DNA from 4 places in the Geotalea daltonii FRC-32 genome. Region 1 is predicted to be linked to each of the others. Evidence: riboswitches for the same ligand, from Rfam matches in the RefSeq annotation. Region 1 holds a riboswitch; each other region holds the start of a gene.
The links. Region 1 has a riboswitch for molybdenum cofactor ahead of GEOB_RS08100 (ABC transporter permease). Riboswitches for the same ligand answer to the same signal wherever they lie in the genome.

Region 1 (3,680 bases):
GTATCCTGACGGTAAGAACTCAGCTGGACCGTCAACGGGAGCAGACAGAGATAATGATTGCCGACACCGGCACCGGCATAGAGGCAGATAATCTACAGCAGATATTCAACCCCTTCTTTACCACCAAGGCAAACGGCACGGGGTTGGGCCTGTCAGTATCATACGGTATCGTCAATGACCACGGCGGGACAATTCGGGTAGAAAGCAAAGCGGGGAAAGGAAGCACCTTTAAGGTTTCGCTGCCTATTAAAGGCAGGTTCTAGGTTCTAGGTTCTAGGTTCGAAGTTCGAAGTTCGAAGTTACCACCTCACCAATCACCAATCACCAATCACCAATCAACGCTCCTTCACCGCAATCCCATCACCGGGCTTGATCGTGCCGCCGGTAATGACCCTGGCAAAGATCCCTTCCTTGGGCATGACGCAGTCACCGGCCTGGTAGTAGATGGCACAGCGGGTATGGCACTCTTTGCCGATCTGGGTAACTTCCATTTCCGTGGGTCCGATGGTGAGCCTGGTGCCGATGGGCAGAGAGACCAACTCTATCCCTTCGGTTGTTATGTTCTCGGCAAAATCTCCAGTATCAACGGAAAGTCCCAGCGCCTGCATCTTGCGGATGCTCTCCATTGCCAAAAGGCTCACCTGACGGTGCCAATCACCGGCATGGGCATCACCGACAACCCCGTGATTCTCCTTCAACTCCACCGAAGCAACCGGAGTCTTCCGCTCCCCTTTTTTCTCACTGATGCATACTGCTAGTACCTTTGCCGACATATCTTTCATATCCTTTCCTAGCCCCCGACCCTTGACATGGCGAAGGGCTGCAATTCCTTGTTGTTATCATCCAGGCCATGCCGGTCCGGCTTGCCGGCAACAATCTGTCGTAACGCCTCCCGCAGCCGTTTTTCGTCTCCCAGTCTCAGAAGCGGCTTAAGATCCATACCATCCCCGGACAGCAGGCAGCCCTTGGCCATTCCGGCAGAAGTGACCCTGATGCGGTTGCAGTCGCTACAGAAATGCCCGGAAATAGGAGTAATGATGCCGATTGAGCCGGCAGACCCTTTGATCTTGAAATTCCGTGACGGGCCGGACAGTTCCTGGCTGCCATAGGGGACCAACTCATATCTCTTGCCGATCCGCTCTAAAATCTCACTTCCGGAAACTGACAGGTCTCGCCAGTTGTCAGCCTGCAAGGTCGGCATGTATTCGATGAAACGCACAGCATAGGGGCGCTCCAAGGTCATAGCCGCAAAATCCAGCACCTCTTCGTCATTGATGCCACGCATCACCACCATGTTGATCTTATGGGGCGGGAAACCGGCTGCTTCAGCTGCGTCCAATCCTCTCAGGACTCTGTGCACGTCACCACCGCGGGTAATGTGGGCAAAAGTCTGCTCCTTCAGGGAATCCAGGCTGATATTAAGCCGCTGGACTCCGGCCTTAAACAGATCCTCAGCCATTTCCGCCAGTAACAAGCCGTTGGTGGTCAGCACCAGTTGCTTCAGGCCTGGCACAGCGGACAGTTCCTTTAAAAATCGGATGATGTCTCTGCGCACCAGCGGCTCGCCACCGGTGATGCGAATTTTTTCTATGCCGATGGCAACAGCCTGCCGGGCCACGCTGACCAAATCCTCGTAACTGAGGATATCACCATGGCAAAGCTTTTCGATCCCCTGCTCAGGCATGCAATAACTGCAGCGCAAGTTGCAGCGGTCGGTCACGGAAAGGCGAAGATAGTTGATATGACGGCCATGGGTATCAAGTAGTTTCATTGACTCCACCAATTATTTTTAGCTAGTTTCCATCCGGAAACGGCTCTTTTTTGCCCTGGCGGTGTCAACCTGCGGGCTTGCTTGTGCTGCGTACCGATGTACGCCTCCGCGCAACCCCTTGATTGACTTGCCAGGACAAAAAATCCCTCATTTCCGATCTGGAAACTGCTAGTGTCACATACGGAGTTTCCGGATGGACACCAGCTAGCAAAATGCCGTGATAAAAAATATCACAAATTTTAAAAATTTTGTGGTATTTTATACATGCTTTAAGAAATTAATACATGGGCGCTGTGCAGCAAGGCTTCTAGCAGCCATATGCACTTGAATTATACAAAAACACTGTTTTAAAAACTAAATCTCCGAGTCGTAATTGCCTACCGGGGATGACAAAGCTGTCATTCCCATGGCAACCGACCATTGGGTCCTGCTGGAAACGGCAGCGCCTCCCTTTTGGAAAGGAGAGTCACCGAACGGCATAAAAAACCGTTACCCGCGGGGTCTCTTTCCATCAAGAAAGGGACCTTTTTTTATTTCTGAAGCACGGGGTAAGGAGCCTTCAATGTCGCTGGCAAAGAGGCCCTTAAGTACATTCTGTATCCACAGGAGGGGATGAACTAGGTGGGGTTTTTTTCCGAATCACTGCAGACAGCTTTCAGCCTCATCATGTCCATGGACCGGGAGGTCTATACGACCGTCTGGACTTCCATTTACGTATCCATATGGTCAACGCTTTTTGCATCGGTCATCGGCATCCCTGCCGGTATTACTATCGGCATCGGCACATTTCCGCTGAAAGGAGCCCTGACGACAACGCTTAACACGCTGATGGCCCTACCTACAGTTGTTGTGGGACTGGTGGTCTATGGCATGATAAGCCGCCAAGGACCTCTCGGGCAGTTCGGGCTTCTTTTTACACCAAAGGCGATGGTTTTGGGACAGACACTGCTGGCCATCCCCATCATTACCAATTATACCCTCAGTACCATCGAAGGTGCCGACAAGCGGATCCTTCCCACGGCTCTCACTTTGGGAGCTGGCCCTTTGCAAGGGGTCCTGCAGCTGGTACGTGAAGAGCGGTATGGCGTGATGGCGGCCGTCATTGCCGGCTTTGGAAGAGTCATCGCCGAGGTAGGCGCTGCCATGATGCTCGGAGGAAACATTCGCGGTTATACCCGTACCATGACCACTGCCATTGCCATGGAAACCAGCAAGGGAGAATTCGCCTTCGGACTGGCATTGGGGATTGTTCTCCTGGCGGTGGCTTTTCTCGTCAACCTGGCACTGAACATTCTTCAGCAACAGAGGTAAACCATGAACACGCTCTTCACTTTGAGATCGATTCGTAAGTTCTACAGGAATAATATAGTACTTGACCTGGATCATCTGGATATTCATCAAGGGCGCTGTTATCTGCTGACCGGTCAGAACGGAGCCGGCAAAAGCACCCTGCTGAACATCCTGGCTTTTCTTTCGCCACCCACTTCGGGAGATATCTCTTTCGAGGGGCACGGGGTTGATTGGAAAAGCCGCACCTTGCTTGCCTGCAGACAAAAAGTGACCCTGCTCCATCAATCCCCGTATCTTTTTGCCGGGACCGTCTTTGCCAATGTGGCTTATGGACTCAATGCCCGCAAGATACCCCATGGACTGCAACAGCAGCTGGTTGATGAAGCCCTCGACTCGGTCGGACTGAGTGGCTTTCAGGCGAGGCCGGTTCTGGACCTCTCCGGGGGCGAAGCACAGCGGGTGGCAATGGCAAGGGCCCTGATACTGAAACCGCTGGTGCTGCTGCTCGATGAGCCGTTTAGCAGCGTCGACAGGAAAACTGCGGAAATGATGGAAAACATATTGGCTTCCCTCCCTCAAGGAGGAACGACGGTGATCATGGCAACCCATGAACCTCCGC
Region 2 (3,680 bases), 1.5 Mb from region 1:
GTTGCCATGGTAATGACCGGCCCCATCCCCTGGCCCGCCTCCACATACCACCCCCCCTTCGGCGCAATTCCGGCCGCCTGCCAGAGATCCTTTTCCTTGATGTGGGTTCCCGATTTGTCTCCACGGGAAACAAAGGTGGCTCCTTTGGCGGCAATCATCTGCAGCGCCTCGGCAGCGGTTTTGGCCCTGGCTATTCCGGCCGGATCATCCTTCGGCCCGATGATGACGAAATCGTTGTACATGACGTCGCGGCGGTTGACGCCGAAACCGTCGGCAATGAATTTGTCTTCCAGCTTCCTGGCATGGACGAAGACCACATCCACGTCGCCAGCTTCACCCAGCTTGAGGGACTGGCCGGTGCCGACGGCGATAACGTCCACCTGGCAGTTATTTTTCTTCTCGAAGGGTGGCAGGAGCACCTTCAAAAGCCCCGAATCCTGGGTCGAAGTGGTAGTGGACATCTTCAGGCGTTCTTCGGCTCCGGCCGAAGCGCAGAAGAAAGCAAGGGAGGTCAATGTTAATAAAAGGATACGCCACTGTTTCATTGTTTTCTCCTTTTCCCATAAGTTACTTACATTTTATCCGAATCTGCCCGTATTTGTTCTGGAGTGGAGGGGTAAGGTTTTCCGGGAAACAGGGGGCAAGCCCCCTGTCTTTTTAACTGTTTTTAAAAGATCACCTGTGCCTGGAGGCGATAGATCATATCATCCGTTCGGCCTTTGCTCTGGTCGTGGCTGTTGGTGACATCCCCCTGCAGCTTCAGGTTGTGCTTGTTGAAATAGTAGGAAATGGCTCCCTGGGTGTCGACCTGCTGATCGTTGGCCTTGTCCCGGTTGGGATCGACGAAGGAGTAGCGGAAGGCCAGCTCCAGTTTCCTCGGAATGATGCAGTAACCGGCCTGAGCATAGAAGCCGTGGGCACGGAGGGTCTTGTCGCTGGTGTGGCCGTCGGCCTGCCCCAACAGGTACTCGGCCTGGGTGGAGGCGCCAAGCCATTTGAAAGCGGCATCGACGCCGTAGCCGTTGATGTCGATCTTTTCCCCGTTTGCAAAGGTACCAATTCCTTTGCCGAGCCAGCCGGTTGAACCGGCTAACGTAACATTGTTGGTTTCGAAGGCGGTAGCTGTGCTTTTCTGCAGGGTATTACGATAATAGTTGGCTCCCACCGAAAGGAGAGGTTTTTCGCTCTGATCCAGGTCCCCTTCGGCATAGGCCATCTTACCGAATGGGTTTGCGGTTATCCTGGCGGCATAGGCATTGTCGTTGGAGGTACGGAAGGTACTCTGGCCGGCGCCGCCATAATAACCCAGCTCGTAGGTGGCGATGCCGCCGGCCACAGCTCCGTGAACCTTGACTCCAGCCTCATAACCGGGGCGGAACATGTCCGAAGCGGTGGAGCGGTCGACGAACTGCTGGGAACCGGAAGAATTCAGCCATTGCCGGCCGAACGGCACCTTGGTCTGCCCGGCCAGAACCTGAGCTTCGTCGACAAACCGGTAATTCAGGTAGGCATGATCCAGGAGCTTCGATGAGCCACCCTGAACAAAATCCACCTGGAGCAGGTAAGTGAGGTCCTTGGTGTAGGCGTAGCCATTCAGCCAGAACTTCATGCGCTTGACCTCAAACTTGTTGGAGTCCCTGCTGGTACCGTTGTCGTCGGCATCCGTGAAGGTGTAACGGGTCTGGAGCCTTCCTCCCAAAGAAAGCTGAAACTTTTCGTCGGCAGAGGTCAGGGTGAACCCCTTGCCCGGCTTGTAATTCAGCGCCTTGCTCCTGGTTACTTCCTTGTAATCCTCTTCGGTGATGACCCCTTTCTCCTTGAGCACATCCTCAAGCGTTTTGGCATGAACACCCGGGATGAGCACCAGGCCCATTGCCACCACTGTTGCTGCTAAGCTGCGTTTCTTCATCGTACCCTCCTGTTTTCTAATAACAGGGGAAAAGGTCTCCCCCAAATGCATCAAAGAGTCTGTCCGCAGATGGAAAGAGGCCTTTGGATACAGGAACAGGTCCGGTACTTTGAGGCTCTCCTTTCCAAAAGGGAGGCACAGCCGTTTCCAGCGGCACCCTAGCCGGTCGCCATGGGAAAACTACCCTTTAGGCGGCGTGGCTCGGAGAGTTGAGAATCATTTATCTGGTTTTGAAGTCATGTTCGAAGCACGTGATCAGCCACAAACAAAAAGGGCTCCTTTGGATAAAGGAGCCCCTAGAACGCAATCATAGCGTGGCGAGAGGTTCTCCTTTTCAAAGGAAGGTCCTGCCGTTTCCAGCAGAGCCCACAGGCCTGACACCATGGGGAATATTCCCGGTAGGCGGACAGGCTCGGAGAAAGTTCGAGCATTCAATTGTGGTAAACTAGTACCATTATGTCATTAATCTGTCAAGCAGTAAATCGGCCCTATGCCTTTACGGCAAGTATGACACTGGAGGCCTTGAAGATGGCGCTGACCTGATCCCCTTCCTGCAATGCCATGGCAGCGACGCTCCCTTTGGTGATGATGGAGGTGATGATACCACTCCCCTGCAGTTGTATGGAGATCTCTGCATTGACACTGCCCTGTGCGATTTTCTTGACCGTGCCCTGCAGGACGTTACGGGCGCTGAATTTGAGCCCGGTGTTTCCCTTGGCGATAATAACCAGCGGGGCCTTGACAAGGGCGAATGCCTCCATGCCTTCCTTGATTCCCATTTCTTCCAGGCTGGCATTGGTAATGACCGCTGCAATCGTTTCCCCTCCATCAAGGGAAAGTTCAACCTCGGAGTTTATTGCCCCTTTTCTGACCGTTGTAACCTTGCCCGACAGGAGATTTCTCGCACTGATGTTCATGGTGACATCCTCCTCAAAATGGAGTTTCCACTTTGAGTATGTCTCCGTATGCCTTGATGTCAACAGGAGAGTAATTACGCCGCACGCACCAGCTCCGCAAGCGCCGCATACGAGACATCGAAAATCTCCATCTCCAGGAGGTCGATGCTTAACTTCCGATGACGCAGGAGCTCCCCTTTGCCGAGGAGGATCTTGCAGACCTCCGCCACCTGCAGGCTCGCTACCACCGCCGGAGTGAAGGAGGGGTTGCCCAGCTGCTTTTCGATTCCCTTCCCTTCCACCCAGTTGCGATAGGTGCGCTGGATGGTGGTGTCCCCCGGCAGCTGGGTAGCAACGTGGCCGTACCAGCCGCCGATGGCCCCGTAGACCATGGGGATGTCCATCTCGCTGCAAACTTCCGCCAGTTCCAGGCGATAGGCGATGCTGTCCAGGGCGTCGACCGCAACCGTCACCCCCTGCAGGAGTTGCTTCCCGTTGGCGGTGGTGAAAGCCTCCTGGACCGGTACCAGGTTGACCGCCGGATTTATCTCGCTGACGCGGGCCGCAGCAGCCTCAACCTTAGGCTTGCCGAGGGCATGGGGGCTCGAAAACAGTTGTCGGTTGAGGTTGTGTTCCTCGAAGATGTCCGGATCGATGGCGACAATCTGCCCGACCCCCAGCCTGGCCAGTTCCTCGATGATGTAGCCCCCCAGGCCGCCGCAGCCGATGACCGCCACCCGGCTGTTGAACAGCTGTCGCTGCTCGATGGTGGAAACCGTGGTGCGGTTGCGCTGGTAGCGGGCTGGCAACAGCCCCTTCTCCAGGATCAGGCTTTCCACTTGCCCGTAGCTCAAGCCGAACTGCCGGACCGCTTC
Region 3 (3,680 bases), 1.5 Mb from region 1:
TTGTTTCATGCACATGACGCAGCTCAGGTTGCAGCGGCTGGTGGTCTCGACGAAAAGCCTGGACGGGTAAGGCAGCAGGGCCGAATCGACCGCCGGGTACCGTTGTTCAAGTGTCATGGCGGCAGTGCAGTTTTGCATGGTCATCCTTATGTCGATCGGGCAGAAACCTCCGGCCACTGTTTAGGCGATCATGGCCATGCAGTTGGGGCAGCTCACGCAAGTGGCGCCGGGTTCTCTTTGGAGGGCCTTGGGTAAGCAGCCCTCAGATGTGCAGCGACATGTCCGTGCCGTGGGACAACTCCCACTGCTGCCGCAGGAGGGTGAAAGCATCCCGCATGAGGTCCGCTGCGGACAGATTGGTCATTTCCATGATCTGGCGGAACTTGTCCATCTCCTCATCTGTGACGCGCATGGAAACGATATAGGGCTTTCTCGGGTTGTTGTACTTCCTTGCCATCTCTTCTTCCTCCTTCTCAGACAACCAGCAACCTTAAAATTGAAGATTGCTGCTGGAAATGGGCAGAGGCAATTTCGGTACCAACACCCATTACGCACGCAGACCGGGTGGCCGCCCAGATGGGTCGAGCCGTTGAATACAGGGGAATGGGACGCTTTTCCCGGGAGTGTTGAAAAGAAGGTAGGGGGAGTTTTTACCGCCGGCAAGAGTGAATGGGAGCGTTCCAGACTATGACATGTGCTCCATTATGGAACAGTCCACGTGTGCCATTTCAGAACAAAGTTCATTAAACAAAGATTGCCAGGGGGCAGTCGTTGAGGTCCAACCGCCTATTTTTACAGCTGCTTGCCCCATATGTTTCCAGAAATATGGTGGCTGGTAAAATTGTTGGTATAGGGTTTGCGGTATAGTAAAAAAACGTTTTAGAAAACCGTATGCAGGAGATGGTTCAAGGCACAAAAAACCAATGTGGTTGATTCCACAAAATACAAAGGAGGAGCAACAATGGCATTAGCAGAACAGACGTACGGATTTTTCATTCCAACAGTTTCATTGATGGGGATAGGTTGCTCCAAGGAAACGGGGGCCCAGGCCAAGGCGCTGGGTGCGACGAACCTGCTCATTGTCACTGACGCCGGTCTGTCCAAGATGGGGGTCGCCGACAAGATCAAGGCCCAGCTGGTGGAAGCCGGTCTGAAAGCGGTAATTTTCGACGGCGCCGAGCCCAACCCCACCGACAAGAACGTCCATGATGGCGTCAAGGTCTACCTGGACAGCAAGTGTGACGGGATCGTTTCCCTGGGTGGCGGCAGCTCCCATGACTGCGGCAAGGGGATCGGCCTGGTCATCGGCAATGGCGGCAACATCCGCGACTTCGAAGGGGTCAACAAGTCCACCAAGCCCATGCCCCCGTTCCTGGCCATCAATACCACCGCCGGCACCGCTTCCGAGATGACCCGCTTCTGCATCATCACCAACACCGATACCCATGTGAAGATGGCCATCGTCGACTGGCGCTGCACACCGAACATTGCCATTAACGATCCGGTCCTCATGGTGGGCAAACCCCCCGCACTCACCGCTGCCACCGGTATGGACGCCCTGACCCATGCCGTTGAGGCCTACGTCTCCACCATCGCCACCCCCATTACCGATGCCTGCGCCATCAAGGCAATTGAGCTGGTCGCCGCCAATCTGAGCGTGGCCGTAGCCAACGGCGACAACCTGGAAGCCCGCGATGCCATGGCCTATGCCGAATATCTTGCCGGCATGGCCTTCAACAACGCCAGCCTGGGCTATGTCCATTCCATGGCCCACCAGCTGGGGGGGTTCTACAATCTGCCCCACGGCGTCTGCAACGCCATCCTGCTGCCCGCCGTCAGCCAGTTCAACCTGATTGCCTGCCCGAAACGCTTTGCCGACATCGCCGTTGCCCTGGGTGAGAACATCGCCGGTCTTTCCGTGACCGAGGCGGCAGAAAAAGCCATCAGCGCCATCCGCAAGCTCTCCGCCTCCATCGGTATTCCTGCCGGTCTGAAAGAGCTGAACGTCAAGGAAGAAGATTTGAAGATCATGGCCGAGAACGCCAAGAAAGACGCCTGCCAGCTGACCAATCCACGCAAAGCGACGTTGGAGCAGGTGATCGACATCTATAAGGCAGCGATGTAAGCGGAGGCACAGAGGAAACCAAACCTCAATGCACCACTAAGGCACGAAGGACACGAAGAAAGGCAACAATTAAATAACAACCTAATGTTACGGTTTTTGATTCTCTTAGTGGCTCTTAGTGTCTAGTGGTGAATAAAAGATTCCGTATGTTCATGGTGAATTGGGTTTAGACCTTCCTTCGTGCTCTTCGTGTCTTCGTGGTAGGCGATTTTAATTCATGTATCATCTCCGAGCCGTGCAGCCTAACAGGTTCCCTCATGGTGCCCGGCCTACGGGTTTCGCTGGAAACGGCGGGGCCTCCCTTTCGGAAAGGAGTAAGCAAGCCCTTGCGGGTAAACACTATGATTGGGAGAAGATAAAGAAATGGACAAGATTTTACGCGTCAACATGACCGACCTCACCACCAGGACCGAGCCGGTACCGGCCGCCTGGGCCGGTTTGGGGGGCCGTGCCCTTACCTCCACCATTGTTGCGGCCGAAGTGCCTGCCACCTGCCATGCCCTGGGTGAGAACAACAAGCTGGTCTTTGCCCCCGGGCTTCTCACCGGTACCCCTGCCGCCAACTCAGGCCGCCTCTCTGCAGGGGCCAAGAGCCCGCTTACGGGCACCATCAAAGAATCGAACGCCGGCGGCACTGCGGCCCAGATGCTGGCCCGCCTTGGGGTCAAGGCCCTGATCATCGAGGGGCTGCCCAAAGCGGACAAGTGGTACAGCCTCCATGTCTCCAAGGACGGCGTCACTGTGCAGGAGGAGAGCGAGCTGATCGGCAAGGGCAACTTCGCCGTCATCGAGGCACTGGAAGCCCGCCTCGGCAAGAAGACCGGCATCCTCACCATCGGTCCGGCAGGTGAGCTGAAGATGACCGCCGCCAACATCTCGGTCAAGGACCCGGACAGCAAGATCCGCAGCCATGGCCGTGGCGGGCTGGGGGCCGTCATGGGTTCCAAGAAGATCAAGTTCATCACCATCAATGACGAAGGGGCACCGGGCGTGAAGATTGCCGACCCGGAGAAATTCAAGGTGGCCGCCCGCACCTTTGCCAAGGCGCTCCTGGATCATCCGGTCAGCGGCGAGGGGCTCCCCACTTACGGCACCAACGTTCTCGTCAACATCCTCAACGAGGCGGGGGGGCTGCCGACGAAAAACTTCACCCTCGGCCAGTTCGAGGGGCACGACAAGATCTCGGGTGAGACCTTGCACGATACCATCGTTGCCCGCGGTGGCAAGCCGAAGCACGGCTGTCACGCCGGCTGCATCATCCAGTGCTCCCAGGTCTACCACGACAAGGATGGCAAGTACGTTACCTCCGGTTTCGAATACGAGACCATCTGGGGGCTCGGCGCCGACTGCTGCATCGACAACCTGGATGACATCGCCCTGGCGGACAACATCATGGACGATATCGGCGTCGATTCCATCGAGACGGCGGTCATGTTCGGCGTGGCCATGGAGGCAGGCATTCTTTCCTTTGGCGACAGCAAGGAGATGCTGCGCCTGCTCAGGGACGAAATCGGCACAGGCACACCCCTCGGCCGCATCCTGGGTGGCGGCGCCG
Region 4 (3,680 bases), 1.7 Mb from region 1:
GCAGCTTCCATGCCCTGAACCAGAAGGCAACTGCCCGGAAAATTGCCGCCGAGCTGGGTAAAAAATATGAGGAGGCGAACCTGATCGTCACCCATCTGGGTGGCGGGATTTCAGTGGGAGCCCACCGCAGAGGGAAGATCATAGATGTCAACAATGCCCTCGACGGTGACGGCCCGTTTTCGCCGGAGCGGGCAGGATCGCTTCCCGCCGGCGATTTGGTCAAACTCTGCTTCAGCGGCGAGTACAGCAAGAAGGAAGTGCTGAAAATGCTCACCGGTGGCGGCGGTCTCTATGCCTATCTGGGGACCACCGATGCCCAGGAGATCGAGCGGCGAATCGCCGCGGGAGACCAGAAGGCAGCCCAGGTCTACGAGGCAATGATCTATCAGGTAGCCAAGGAGATCGGCGCCTGCGCCGCGGTACTTGAAGGGGAAGTAGACGCCATCGCCCTGACAGGAAGTTTGGTGTATTCAAAGATGCTGCTGAACAGCCTGCAAAAAAAAATCTCATTCATTGCTCCCGTTCTTCTCAATCCGGGCGAAAACGAGATGGAAGCCCTGGCCGACGCGGCCATGCGATATTTCAACAACGAAGAGGCGCTGTCCATCTATAAGCAGGAGCAGGCGGCATGAGCAGCGGAACAACAAAAAGCATCAGCGCTAATCTTCCGTCACTAGTTCCCCCCTTTATAAAGGGGGACTTGGTCATCGGGCGGAAGAATGACGCTAATCAGTAAAAGAAATGAAGTCCAAATATGCATAAAGGAGAAAGACCATGGGAAGACTATCAGGAAAGGTTGCCATCATCACCGGGGGGGCACAGGGAATCGGTGCGGCATACGCGGTGGGCCTGGCGAAAGAAGGGGCAAAGATCGTCATTGCCGATGTCCTTGACGGGCAGAAGGCGGTGGAGGCAGTGAAAAAGGCTGGCAGCGACGCCATTTACGTCAAAACCGATGTCAGCAACCAGGAGCAGTGCGATGCCATGGCCAAGGCGGCCCAGGAAAAATTCGGCTCGGTGGACATACTGCTCAACAACGCTGCCATCTTCGGAAGCATTGTCTTGAAACCGTTTACCGAATGTACCTCCCAGGAATTCATGAAGGTCCTGGAGATCAACGTCCTCGGCCAGTTCAACTGCATGAAGGCGGTATTTCCCCACATGAAGGCCAAGGGGGGCAAGATCATCAACATCGGTTCCTCATCCATCAATGAAGGGGTTCCCGGCATGCCCCATTATGTGGCATCCAAGGGCGCCATCATGGCCCTTACCCGCTCAATGGCCCGTGAGATGGGTGATTACAAGATCAACGTCAACACAATTGCCCCCGGCTTCACCCATTCCGACGGCGGCAACAATTTCGACAAGAACAAGAAGCTGGATCTGCCCCCCCTGGAAGAGCTCCAACTCCAGGCTCGCTGCCTGAAGCGGGAAGCGGTGCCGGAGGACCTGGTCGGCCTGGCGCTCTTCCTCGCCAGCGACGACAGCGCCTTCATCACCGGCCAAATGATCGTCCATGACGGCGGCCTGTCGTTCCACTAACGTATGACAAAACAAGTCTCCGAGCCTCCATTGCCTAAAGGGCGTCAAACCCCACGGCATGGAGGCCTGCAGGCCGGGCCGGAAACGGCCGGACCTCCCTTTCGGAAAGGAGACTGCAAATAATCACTGAAAGGGAGACTCCCCATGAACAAGATCCTTCGCGTCAACATGACGACTCTCACCACCGGCACCGAATCGGTACCAAAGGAATGGGCAGCTCTCGGCGGTCGCGCCCTGACTTCCACCATCGTGGCCAAGGAGGTTCCCCCCACCTGCCACCCCCTTGGGGAAAACAACAAGCTGGTCTTTGCCCCTGGACTGTTGAGCGGCACCACTGCCGCTAACAGCGGGCGCTTTTCCGCAGGCGCCAAAAGCCCCCTCACCGGCACTATCAAGGAAAGCAATGCCGGCGGGTTGGCCGCCCAGATGTTCGCCCGCCTGGGGATCAAGGCGCTGATCATTGAAGGTCTGCCCAAAGGAAACAACTGGCACAGCCTGCACGTCAACAAGGATGGAGTATCCATCGCCGAAGAGTCGGAGCTGATCGGCAAGGGGAATTTTGCCGTCGTCGAAACCCTTGAAAAGAGGCTCGGCAAGAAAACAGGGGTCATCACCATCGGCCCGGCTGGCGAGATGAAGATGCTGGCCGCCAACATCTCGGTGAAGGACTCGGACAGCAAGCTGCGCAGCCACGGCCGTGGCGGCCTTGGAGCGGTAATGGGCTCGAAGAGGATCAAGTTTATTTCCATCGACGACAGCGATGCCCCCGGCATCAAGCTGGCCGATCCGACAAAATTCACCACCGCCGCCAGGGTCTTTGCCAAGGCCATCCTCGAACACCCAGGGACCGGCCAGGGGCTGCCCACCTTCGGCACCGCGGAAATGGTCAACATCGTCAACGAGGCAGGGGGACTTCCCACCCGCAACTTTACCTATGGTCGTTACGAAGGGCACGAGAAGATCTCCGGCGAGACTTTGCGGGAAACCATCATCGAGCGCGGTGGCAAACCGAAGCATGGCTGCCAGCCTGGCTGCATCATCCAATGCTCCCAGGTCTACCACGACAAGCAGGGCAATTACGTCACCTCCGGCTTCGAGTATGAGACCATTGAAACACTGGGAGCCAACGCCGGTCTTGGCGATCTTGACCAGATTGCGACTGCCGACAGTATCATGGACGACATCGGCGTCGATTCCATCGAGACCTCGATCGCTTTCGGCGTAGCCATGGAGGCAGGAGTGCTCCCTTTCGGCGACGGTGAAGGGGTACTCCGCATCCTGAAGGAAGATATCGGTAAGGGGACACCCCTCGGCCGGATCATCGGCAGCGGCGCCGGTCATGTGGGCAAGGTATACGGCGTCACACGGGTACCGGTGGTGAAAAACCAGGCCATTCCTGCCTATGACCCCCGATCTATCAAGGGTATCGGCATCACCTACGCCACCAGCACCATGGGTGCAGACCACACGATGGGCTATGCCGTCGCCACCAATCTGATGGGTGTCGGTGGAGGCATTGTCGATCCCTTGAAGAAGGATGGTCAAGTTGAGTTGTCCCGTCACCTGCAGATCGTCACCGTCATGCTCGACTCCATCGGCCTCTGCCTATTCATAGGTTTTCCCGCAGCAGATATTCCCACCTGCGTCCCGGCTTTGCTCGACATGCTCAATGCCCGCTTCGGCCTGGAGCTTACCCCAGACTGGATTGGCGGCCTGGGGGTCAATACCTTGAAGACCGAGCGTGCCTTCAATCTGGCGGCCGGTTTCACCAACAAGGATGATCGGCTGCCGGAGTTCTTCAGGGAACCGCTTCCACCCCACAATGCCGTGTGGGATTTTACCGATGAGGAAATCGATGCGTTCTGGAATTTCTAGATCGGGATGAAAGGGCTGCGCAATGGACATAACCGTAAAATTGTTCGCCACATTCCGCTTCGGACGTTTTGCCGCAGCAACAAGGCAATACCCACCAAGCACGCAGATCAGCGAGATTATCGATGAACTGCAGATTCCGGTTTCTGAAATCAGCATGATCATGCTCAACGGCAGACATGCCGATCCGGATCAACGGCTGAGGGATGGTGACAGTCTTGCCCTCTTTCCTTTGGTGGCAGGAGGCTGACATGGATGAATTGCGC

Region 2: linked by a shared signal. The riboswitch ahead of GEOB_RS01350 (porin) and the one ahead of GEOB_RS08100 (ABC transporter permease) in region 1 are both predicted to bind molybdenum cofactor.
Region 3: linked by a shared signal. The riboswitch ahead of GEOB_RS01330 (aldehyde ferredoxin oxidoreductase family protein) and the one ahead of GEOB_RS08100 (ABC transporter permease) in region 1 are both predicted to bind molybdenum cofactor.
Region 4: linked by a shared signal. The riboswitch ahead of GEOB_RS00555 (aldehyde ferredoxin oxidoreductase C-terminal domain-containing protein) and the one ahead of GEOB_RS08100 (ABC transporter permease) in region 1 are both predicted to bind molybdenum cofactor.

What each region holds. Positions count from the first base shown of each region.
Region 1 is NC_011979.1:1,796,808-1,800,487, reverse strand. It holds gene GEOB_RS08115 (cache domain-containing protein) at 1-263, shown strand, start outside; gene GEOB_RS08110 (MOSC domain-containing protein) at 336-773, opposite strand; gene moaA (GTP 3',8-cyclase MoaA) at 791-1,771, opposite strand; molybdenum cofactor riboswitch at 2,120-2,251, shown strand; gene GEOB_RS08100 (ABC transporter permease) at 2,393-3,082, shown strand; gene GEOB_RS08095 (energy-coupling factor ABC transporter ATP-binding protein) at 3,086-3,680, shown strand, end outside.
Region 2 is NC_011979.1:334,908-338,587, reverse strand. It holds gene GEOB_RS01355 (substrate-binding domain-containing protein) at 1-545, opposite strand, end outside; gene GEOB_RS01350 (porin) at 668-1,909, opposite strand; molybdenum cofactor riboswitch at 2,011-2,128, opposite strand; molybdenum cofactor riboswitch at 2,221-2,339, opposite strand; gene GEOB_RS01345 (TOBE domain-containing protein) at 2,398-2,826, opposite strand; gene GEOB_RS01340 (HesA/MoeB/ThiF family protein) at 2,901-3,680, opposite strand, start outside.
Region 3 is NC_011979.1:330,326-334,005, forward strand. It holds gene GEOB_RS01315 (radical SAM/SPASM domain-containing protein) at 1-138, opposite strand, end outside; gene GEOB_RS01320 (hypothetical protein) at 263-457, opposite strand; gene mdh (iron-dependent methanol dehydrogenase) at 962-2,125, shown strand; molybdenum cofactor riboswitch at 2,340-2,454, shown strand; gene GEOB_RS01330 (aldehyde ferredoxin oxidoreductase family protein) at 2,489-3,680, shown strand, end outside.
Region 4 is NC_011979.1:135,797-139,476, reverse strand. It holds gene buk (butyrate kinase) at 1-632, shown strand, start outside; gene GEOB_RS00560 (SDR family NAD(P)-dependent oxidoreductase) at 775-1,542, shown strand; molybdenum cofactor riboswitch at 1,548-1,670, shown strand; gene GEOB_RS00555 (aldehyde ferredoxin oxidoreductase C-terminal domain-containing protein) at 1,687-3,417, shown strand; gene GEOB_RS00550 (MoaD/ThiS family protein) at 3,440-3,664, shown strand; gene GEOB_RS00545 (HesA/MoeB/ThiF family protein) at 3,666-3,680, shown strand, end outside.